Regions from separate parts of the Streptomyces sp. NPDC048257 genome, predicted to be linked through region 2. Evidence: riboswitches for the same ligand, from Rfam matches in the RefSeq annotation. Region 2 holds a riboswitch; the other holds the start of a gene.
What was found. A riboswitch is a leader RNA that binds a small molecule or an ion and turns the genes downstream of it on or off. The one in region 2 is predicted to bind thiamine pyrophosphate.

Region 1 (4,907 bases), on a different contig from region 2:
TCTACGAGCCGCCACGAACCGCCCGTCCTCGGCGGGTCGCCTTGCAGCGCAGCTGTGACGTGGGGACGGACGGGCGGGGGGGCCGCGCGGACGGGGTGGTGAGGTGGGGCGGGGGCTTCGGTGGGCGGGAGCCGGCTGGGCGGGGTCGGGAAGTGCGGCGGGGGTCCGGGTGTGCGGGAGTCGCGCGGGCGGCATCAGGACCCGGGGCGGTGGCTTCGAGTGGGCGGGATCCTGGCGGGCGGCATCAGGGATGTGTATGGGGGTTTCCCGTCAGTCTCATCGTCTCTCCGGTTCGGGCCGGTCCCTCAAGGGCGCTCGTTCCTCGCGTCGCTTCGCGATGTCGCTGCGCTCCACCCTTGACCGACCGTCCCGCCCCGGAAAGTCGAAGACTGTCGGGAAGCCCCCAAAAGAACGAGCCGGTCCAAGGACAAAGGGACGGCCTCGTCGGAGATGCCCAGCCCGGTCGGGCGCGAGAGGCACGACCGACAGGCGGGGCCCATGCCATGCACCGGCCGGGTCAATGAGGCGCGCCACATCGCTACGCGCTCCTCACCTCTCAGCGTCCGACGACCGTCTTGGGCTGGGCATAGGCCGCCCACGACCTCAGTTCTGTGCCCGCTATGCGTCCGACGACCGCCTGGGGCTGGGCATACGCCGCCCACGACCTCGGTTCGGCGCCAGACATGCGTCCGACGACCGTCTATGGCTGGGCAAAAGCCGCCCACAGCCTCAGCACACTCTCTTTGACTGCGACCGGCCGCCGTCAGGGGCCGTTGAGAGGGGCTGGCGGCTGATTCCTCGGCTCAGCCGAGGTGGGGGCGGGTCAGCGCGAGGACAGCACCACAAATCCACTCACAAACAAGGGCAATTGGGGTAAACAGTCAGCCTTCCGAGCCGCACACACTCACTGACCCGAGCCCACCTCGACATAGCCGCCGTCAGACGCGCCTCCACCCCCCCCAACAGCCTTCAGACGCATCACATGAGGAGCACCCGAGGGTCGTGGGCGGCCTATGCCCAGCCGCAGACGGTCGCCGGACGCACAGCGGGCACCGAACCACGGTCGTGGGCGGTCTTTGCCGTACCCAGACGGTCGTCGGACGCATGTCGAGCATCGGAACAGAGGTCGTGGGCGGCCTATGTCCAGCCAGAGACGGGTCGCTGACGCTGAGACGTGAGGAGCGCGTAGCGATTGGACGCGCCCCACCGACCCGGCCGACGGCGGGCATGGGCCCCGTCTGTCGGTCGTGGCTGCTTGCGCCCGACCGGGGCGGGCGTCTCCGATGAGGCCGTCCCTTTGTCCTTGGCCCGGCTCGTTCTTTTGGGGGTTTCCCGGCTGTCTTCGACTTTCCGGGGCGGGCCGGTCGGTCAAGGGTGGAGCGCAGCGACATCGCGAAGCGACGCGAGGAACGAGCGCCCTTGAGGGACCGGCCCGGACCGGAGAGACGATGAGACTGACGGGAAGCCCCCATGCGCCACTCTGATGCCGATCAAGGGGCTCCCGCACACCCGGAGCCCCCGCCCCGCGTCACCACCCCGACCAGCCGGCGCCCCCGCCACCGAAGCCCCCGCCCCCGCCCCCGCCCCCTCAGAACGCCGGGCGTTCCGGGTCCAGTGACGCCCTGCCCTCCGTGGGGGAGGAGGCCTCCGCGAAGCGGCGTTGGGGGATGCGGCCCGCGCGGTGGGCGAGGCGGCCCGCCGAGACGGCGTCCCGCATGGCCGATGCCATCAGGACCGGCTCCTGCGCGCGGGTCACCGCCGAGGCCAGCATCACCGCCGCGCAGCCCAGTTCCATCGCCAGGGCCGCGTCCGACGCGGTGCCCGCGCCCGCGTCCAGGATGACCGGGACCGACGCGCGCTCCGTGATCAGCTCGAAGTTGTGCGGGTTGCGGATGCCCATGCCCGAGCCGATCGGGGACCCGAGCGGCATGATCGCCGCGCAGCCCACGTCCTCCAGCTTCCGCGCGAGGACCGGGTCGTCGTTGGTGTACGGGAGGACCGTGAAGCCCTCGTCCACCAGGATCTCGGCGGCGTCCAGCAGTTCGGCACCGTCCGGCAGGAGGGTCCGCTCGTCCGCGACCACTTCCAGCTTGATCCAGTCCGTGCCCAGCGCCTCCCGGGCCAGCCGGGCCGTGAGGACGGCCTCGCCCGCCGTGAAGCAGCCCGCCGTATTGGGCAGGACCGAGATGCCCAACCTGGTGAGCACGGACAGGACGGAGCCCTGGACCGTGGGGTCCAGCCGCCGCATCGCGACCGTGGTGAGCTCGGTGCCGGACGCGACGAGGGCGCGTTCCAGTACGTCCAGGCTCGGGGCCCCGCCCGTGCCCATGATCAGGCGGGAGGAGAACGTCCGGCCGCCGAGGGTGAAGAGGTCGTCCGCCATGCCGCTCAGCCTCCCTGGACCGCGGTGAGGATCTCGATGCGGTCGCCCTCGTCGACCCGCGTCGCCGGCCACTGCCCGCGCGGGACCACGGTCTCGTTGAGCGCGGCGGCGACGCCGGAGGGGGCCGTGGTCAGGGTGGCGACCACCGTGTCGAGGGTGGCGCCGGCGGCGATCTCGCGCGGCTCGCCGTTGACGGAGATGGTCATGCGTACGACTCCTGACGTGCGGCGGAGAACCGGCGGGGGGTGAAGGGACGCGCGATCTCCGGGAGTTCGCCGGTGGCCAGCAGCTCGGAGAGGACCTCGCCGGTGAGCGGGGTCAGCAGCACTCCGTTGCGGTAGTGCCCGGTCGCCAGGTGCAGGCCCGGCAGGTCGGTCGGGCCGAGCAGCGGGGCGTTGTCGGGGGATCCGGGGCGCAGTCCCGCCCGGGTCTCCGTGAGCGGGAGTTCGGTGATGCCGGGGACCAGTTCGTGGGCGTCGCGCAGGAGTTCGTAGACCCCGCCCGCGGTGACGGTGGTGTCCCAGCCGAGTTCCTCGCTGGTGGCGCCGATGACGAGTTCGCCGTTCTCGCGCGGCACCAGGTAGACGTGGCTGCCGCGCACGACGGCCCGTACGGTCCGCGAGAGGAACGGCGCGTACGCCGCCGGCACGGTGAGCCGCAGGACCTGGCCCTTGACCGGCCGTACGGGGGCCACGACCTCCGGCGGTACGCCCGCCAGCCGACCGGTGAGCGAGCCCGCGGCCAGGACCACCTGGTCGGCGAGCAGCTCCGTACCGTCGTCGAGGAGGGCGCCGGTCGCCCGGTCGGTGGTGGTGAGCAGCCGTTCCGCGGCCGCACGGTGGATGATCACGCCGGCCCGTTCGCAGGCGGCCAGCAGGGCGGCGGCGAGCCGGCGGGGGTCGACCTGGTGGTCGCCGTCGACGCGCAGGCCGCCGCGTACGCCGGGGGCGAGCAAGGGCTCCAGGCGGCGGCACTCGCGGCCGGTGAGCCACTCGGACTCCAGGCCGCAGCGGCGCTGCAGGGCGTGCAGTTCGCGCAGGTGGAGGCGGTCGTCGGAGTCGAGGGCGACGGCGAGGGTGCCGCAGGCGCGGTAGCCGATGTCCATGCCGCCGCTCGCTTCGGCGAGCTCGGCGGCGAACTGCGGATAGCGCGCGGCGGAGGCGAGGCCGAGGCCGAGCAGGGCTTCCTCGCCGTAGTGCAGTTCGGTGACGGGGGCGAGCATGCCGGCCGCGACCTGGGCGGCGCCGCCGCCGGGTGCGGGGTCGGCGAGTGTGGTGCTCAGTCCGCGCGCGGCGGCCCGCCAGGCGGTGACCAGGCCGATGATCCCGCCCCCGATGACGAGGACGTCGGATCCCGTGGCGGAATCCTTTCGAGATGAGTGCATGGGCGTCCAGCCCCTCCCTTCGCCGGCATGACCCGGATCAGGTTCGTACGGTCGGAGGCCGGCCAGCCTCCCTCTCAGCCCGGTGCGCCGGACTCCCGCGATAGGTACGGTGGCCAGACTAACCCGGCCGTGGACGGCGGGTAAGGCGGCACCTATTCCTGACGGAGCGTCAGGTGACTAGGGTGGCCGAGTGAGCGAGCAGACGGAACAGAATCAGCGCGGCGTCGTGATCGTCGGCGCCGGAATGGCCGGGGTGCAGACCGCGGTCGCCCTGCGCGAACAGGGCTTCACCGGGCCCGTGACCCTGCTGGGAGCCGAACCCCACCAGCCCTACGACCGGCCCCCGCTGTCCAAGGCGGTCCTCCTCGGCAAGGCCGAGGACTCCGCCTTCGACGTGGACTTCGAAGGACTCGAGATCGACCTCCGGCTCGGCACCGAGGTCACCGGACTGCGCGCCGCCGACCACGAGCTGGACACCGAGGCGGGCCCGGTCCCGTACGGGGTCCTCGTGCTGGCGACCGGCGCGCAGCCGCTGACCCTGCCCGGCACCGAGGGCGTCCCGGGCGTCCACCTGCTGCGCACGCTGGACGACGCGGCCCGGCTGCGCCCGGTACTGGCGACCGCGCCCCGGGCCGTGGTCGTCGGGGCGGGCTGGATCGGCGCCGAGTTCGCCACCGCCGCCCGGGAGGCGGGCTGCGAGGTCACCGTCGTCGAGGCGGCGGACCGGGTGCTGGCGGGGGCGCTGCCCGCCGAGGCCGCCGAGCCGATGGCGCGCTGGTACGAGGAGGCCGGCGCCGAGCTGATCACCGGGGCGAGGGTCGCCGGGATCGAGGAGGGCCGGGTCCTGCTCGCGGACGGGCGCGTCCTGCCCGCCGGCGCGGTGGTGGTCGGCATCGGCGCGCGCCCCGCCACCGGATGGCTGGCCGGGACCGGCGTGGAACGCGGTCCCGACGGCTCGATCACCGCGGACGCCCACCTGCGGACCTCGCTGCCCGGGGTGTACGCGGTCGGCGACTGCGCCTCCTTCCCGTCCGGGCGGTACGGGACGCGGCTGCTCGTGCACCACTGGGACAACGCGCTCCAGGGGCCGAGGACGGTCGCGGCGAACATCCTGGCCGGGGAGCCGGCCCAGGTCTACGA
Region 2 (4,907 bases):
GGTGTCTCGGACACCCCGGCCAGCCCGGCCTGCGAGGAGTGGGCCGACTTCCGTGAGACCGGCCATGCGCACGCCATCGGGCAGTGCCTGCTCGGGCAACTCGACGAGAAGACGCGCAAGGAGTACTACGACCGCCATCCGGTCGAGGCCATCACCCCTTATACGGTCCGGGATCTACGGTCCCTGGAAAGCCGGATCGGGGCCCTCGGGCGAATGCAGCCGGTGATCGAACGTCAGGAATATGCCCTCGGCACGATCTGCGCCGCCATCCCCATTACGGTCGGCGATACGGCCGCCACGATGGCTATTTCTCTACCCCTGCACCAAGAAGAGCGATTGCTCTATGTAGTCAATCGGCTACGGAGTGAAGTAGGCGCGCTGTTGAGCACCCTCTCGTTCTCTATCAGTATCTGAAAACTCACTCCTTGTGATCTGCTACCGCTTCCACCACTCTTGTCAAGTGGGTCCTGGGGGATCATTCCTGGCCACTTCAACTACAGCGGGGTAGTCAATGCGCGAGTCGGTACAGGCAGAGGTCATGATGAGCTTCCTCGTTTCCGAGGAGCTTTCGTTCCGGATTCCGGTGGAACTCCGGTACGACGCACGCGACCCCTACGCAGTCCGCCTGACCTTTCACCTTCCCGGAGACGCGCCCGTGACCTGGGCGTTCGGCCGGGAACTCCTTCTCGACGGCATCAACAAGCCATGCGGTGACGGCGATGTGCACATCGCCCCCACCCACCCCGAAGACCTCTCCGACGTCCACATCCGGCTCCAGGTCGGCGGCGACCGGGCCCTGTTCCGGGCCAGCGCGGCGCCGCTCGTCGCGTTCCTCGACCGCACCGACCGGATCGTTCCGCTCGGACAGGAGCGCAACCTGGGCGACTTCGAGGAGAACCTCGACGAGGCGCTCGGCAAGATCCTCGCCGAATCGCAGCAGAACGAGCAGAACGCCGGCTGACCGCCCGCCCTAGGGGACGCCTTGCCGATCAGGCCGGATCAGGGAGCGGCGCCTAGCGCTTGCGCCGCCGGCCCCGGCCGCTGCGGACCGGACCCGCCGGGGCCGGAGCTGCGGCCGGGCCGGCGGCCTGGGATCCCGGCCGGTCGGCCGAAACCACCAGCGCGGCCAGCGCCGTTGTCACGGGGACCGAGGCCACCAGGCCGATCGAGCCCACGAGGGTCCGTACGATCTCCACCGCCACCAGCTCGCTGTTGGCCACCGAGCCCATGCTGCTGTTCGCGATCGAGAACAGCAGGAGCAGTGGCAGCGCGGCGCCCGCGTAGGCCAGAACCAGGGTGTTGACCACCGAGGCGATGTGGTCGCGGCCGATCCTGATCGCCGCCCGGTAGAGGGCGCGCGGCCCCATCGAGGGGTCCGCCTGGTGCAGTTCCCACACCGCCGAGGTCTGGGTGACCGTCACGTCGTCGAGCACGCCCAGTGATCCGATGATCACACCCGCGAGCAGCAAACCGCTCATGTCGATGTCCGGGTACAGCCCGTGGATCAGCCCGGTGTTGTCGTCGGTGTTGCCGCTGAGGAACGCCCAGTCGATGAACACCGCGCCGAGCAGCCCGATCAGCAGCAGCGAGACGAGCGTGCCGAGAACGGCGACCGAGGTACGGGCGGTCAGCCCGTGGCACATGTAGAGCGCGATCAGCATGATGGCGCTCGCCCCGACCACCGCGACGACCAGCGGGTTCGAACCCTGCAGGATGGCCGGGAGGATGAAGAGGGTCAGCACCCCGAAGCTGACCACCAGCGCGATGAGTGCGAACAGCCCGCGCATCCGCCCGACGAGGACCACCGCGACCGCGAAGATGCCGGCCAGCAGCGCCATGGGGAGCTTGCGGTTCACGTCGATCACGGAGTACTGGAGGTCGCGCGGGGCGTCCGGCGCGTACGCCACCACCACCTCCTGGCCATCCTCCAACTGCCGTGGCGCGCCCGGCTGGACGATCTCCACGAAGGTGCGGCCCTTGTCCGGGCCGGTGGTGATCTCGACGGTGGCCTTCTTGCACTCACCGGTCTGCGCGGCCTGCGCCCCGCGTCCCTCGGGGGTGGAGGGGGTCCCGGTCGCCGGTACCTGGGAGGCGTTCACGGATTTGCAGTCGACCTGTTCGAGCGCGGCGACCACACCCTGCTGGGTCTGCCGGTCGAAGCCCACCCCCGTGCGCTCGTGGGCGGGGGCGCCGCCCGGCCAGAGCACCACCATGCCGATGAAGACGGCGGCGGCGAAGGGGATCAGTACGGCCGCGATGACCTTGCGCAGGTGCTTCGAGACGGGGGCCGCCGGGCCGTGGCTGTGGCCGTGGCCGTGGCCGTGGGAGTGACCCGATGGGGGAGCCGGGGAGTGCCCGGCGGGGTGGCCGTCGGAGTGCCCTGACGGGTGCCCGGCGCACTGCCCCGGGCTCGCATGCGGGTGGCCGTTGTGGCCGTGGTTCTCTGTGGGCTCGGTGGGGGGCTGCAGCGAGGGCGTCACCAGCAGATCATCGCAAGAGATGAGGGGGCCCACTGTTCAGCACGCCATGGATGACGCTAGCGTGGGGGCACCTTTGCACAACGCGGGAGCTCGGAGCACCGGGCTGAGAGGACGCTGATCACCGTACGGGCATCACAGATGCGTACGGGAAGAGGCTGCGTCGACCGCCGAACCTGTTACCGGGTAATGCCGGCGTAGGGAGATCAGGTCTCATGACCATTCAGGACGCACGCACGCCTGCCGTCAGCCAGGACGCCGACGGCCAGACCGAGCGCCAGCCCGGCTGGCACAAGGGATACCTGGCGGGCTCCCGCCCCGACCTCCGGGTGCCGGTCCGCCAGGTCCACCTCACCAACGGCAAGGACGTGACGCTCTACGACACGTCCGGTCCGTACACCGACCCGCAGATCGAGACCGACGTCCGGCGCGGCCTCGCGCCGCTGCGCGAGAACTGGATCATCAGCCGCGGCGACACCGAGGAGTACGCGGGCCGCCCCGTGCGTCCCGAGGACGACGGCGTCAAGCACACCTCCCCGCGCGGCGGCCTCAAGAACCTCGACGCGGTCTTCCCGGGTCGCCCCCGGCAGCCCCGCCGCGGCCGTGGCGGCGCCGCCGTCACGCAGCTCGCGTACGCCCGCCGCGGCGAGATCACCCCGGAGATGGAGTACGTCGCGATCCGCGAGAACGTCTCCCCCGAGGTCGTCCGTGAGGAGATCGCCGCAGGTCGCGCGGTGCTTCCGGCGAACGTGAACCACCCCGAGATCGAGCCGATGATCATCGGCAAGCGGTTCCTGGTGAAGGTCAACGCCAACATCGGCAACTCCGCGGTCACCTCCTCCATCGAGGAGGAGGTCGACAAGATGACCTGGGCGACCAAGTGGGGCGCCGACACGGTCATGGACCTCTCGACCGGCCGCAACATCCACACCACCCGCGAGTGGGTGCTGCGCAACTCCCCCGTCCCGATCGGCACCGTGCCGCTCTACCAGGCGCTGGAGAAGGTCGACGGCCGCGCCGAGGACCTGACCTGGGAGATCTACAAGGACACGGTCATCGAGCAGGCCGAGCAGGGCGTCGACTACATGACGGTCCACGCCGGCGTGCTGCTGCCCTACGTGCCGCTGACCGCCCGCCGCAAGACCGGCATCGTCTCGCGCGGCGGCTCGATCATGGCCGCGTGGTGCCTGGCGCACCACAAGGAGAACTTCCTCTACACGAACTTCGAGGAGCTCTGCGACATCCTCGCGACGTACGACGTCACCTACTCCCTCGGTGACGGCCTGCGCCCCGGCTCGATCGCGGACGCCAACGACGCCGCCCAGTTCGCCGAGCTGAGGACGCTGGGCGAGCTGAACACGATCGCCAAGCGCCACAACGTCCAGACGATGATCGAGGGCCCGGGCCACGTCCCGATGCACAAGATCAAGGAGAACATCGACCTCCAGCAGGAGATCTGCGAGGAGGCGCCGTTCTACACGCTCGGCCCGCTGACCACGGACGTCGCGCCCGCCTACGACCACATCACCTCGGGCATCGGCGCCGCGATGATCGCCTGGTGGGGGACCGCGATGCTCTGCTACGTGACGCCCAAGGAGCACCTGGGCCTGCCCAACCGCGACGACGTCAAGACCGGCGTCATCACGTACAAGATCGCGGCGCACGCCGCGGACCTGGCCAAGGGGCACCCGGGCGCCCAGGAGTGGGACGACGCCCTGTCCGACGCGCGGTTCGAGTTCCGCTGGGAGGACCAGTTCAACCTGGCCCTCGACCCGGACACGGCCCGCGAGTTCCACGACGAGACCCTGCCGGCCGAGCCGGCCAAGACCGCGCACTTCTGCTCCATGTGCGGTCCGAAGTTCTGCTCGATGAAGATCTCGCAGGACATCCGCCGCGAGCACGGCGGCGACCTGAAGGCCGACGAGATCCAGGCGGGCATGGCGGAGAAGTCCGCCGAGTTCGCGGCATCGGGCAACCGCGTCTACCTGCCGCTGGCCGACTGACGCACACCGTCGTCGGACGCAACTGCCTACGGCGAGGACCCGCGACCCTATGGGGGGAGCCGCGGGCCCTCGCCGTCAGGCGACCACCTGGTAGTCCGGGTCCAGCTTGAGACGGGCGAAGTCGAGGTTCCCGCGGACCCGGGCCCGCTGGTCCTCGGGGAGCCCGCCTTCCCGGAGCAGGCGCTCGCTGCAGTCCAGCGACTCCTGGTACGCGCCGGTCCAGTACGCGGACACCGCCAGCTCGTCGAGTGCCCGCCATCCGTGGCAGTCGACCTCGACGAAGAGGATGTCGTCGGGACGCGGGATCCGCACCGCCTGCCGGGCGAACATGTACGCCAGTGGCCAGCGGCCCTCGACGCGGCACAGACGTGCGAGATCGCAGAGCGCTTCGGCGCGCCTGGGGCGGCTCTCGTACGCACGGAGGTAG

Region 1: linked by a shared signal. The riboswitch ahead of thiO (glycine oxidase ThiO) and the one ahead of thiC (phosphomethylpyrimidine synthase ThiC) in region 2 are both predicted to bind thiamine pyrophosphate.

The regions. Positions count from the first base shown of each region.
Region 1 covers NZ_JBICZI010000018.1:120,334-125,240, reverse strand. The annotation lists gene ACGFZK_RS27720 (thiazole synthase) at 1,589-2,383, opposite strand; gene thiS (sulfur carrier protein ThiS) at 2,389-2,589, opposite strand; gene thiO (glycine oxidase ThiO) at 2,586-3,767, opposite strand; TPP riboswitch at 3,765-3,876, opposite strand; gene ACGFZK_RS27705 (NAD(P)/FAD-dependent oxidoreductase) at 3,958-4,907, shown strand, end outside.
Region 2 covers NZ_JBICZI010000006.1:80,049-84,955, reverse strand. The annotation lists gene ACGFZK_RS15695 (IclR family transcriptional regulator) at 1-414, shown strand, start outside; gene ACGFZK_RS15690 (SsgA family sporulation/cell division regulator) at 512-961, shown strand; gene ACGFZK_RS15685 (YibE/F family protein) at 1,014-2,513, opposite strand; TPP riboswitch at 2,553-2,698, shown strand; gene thiC (phosphomethylpyrimidine synthase ThiC) at 2,693-4,480, shown strand; gene ACGFZK_RS15675 (glycosyltransferase) at 4,556-4,907, opposite strand, start outside.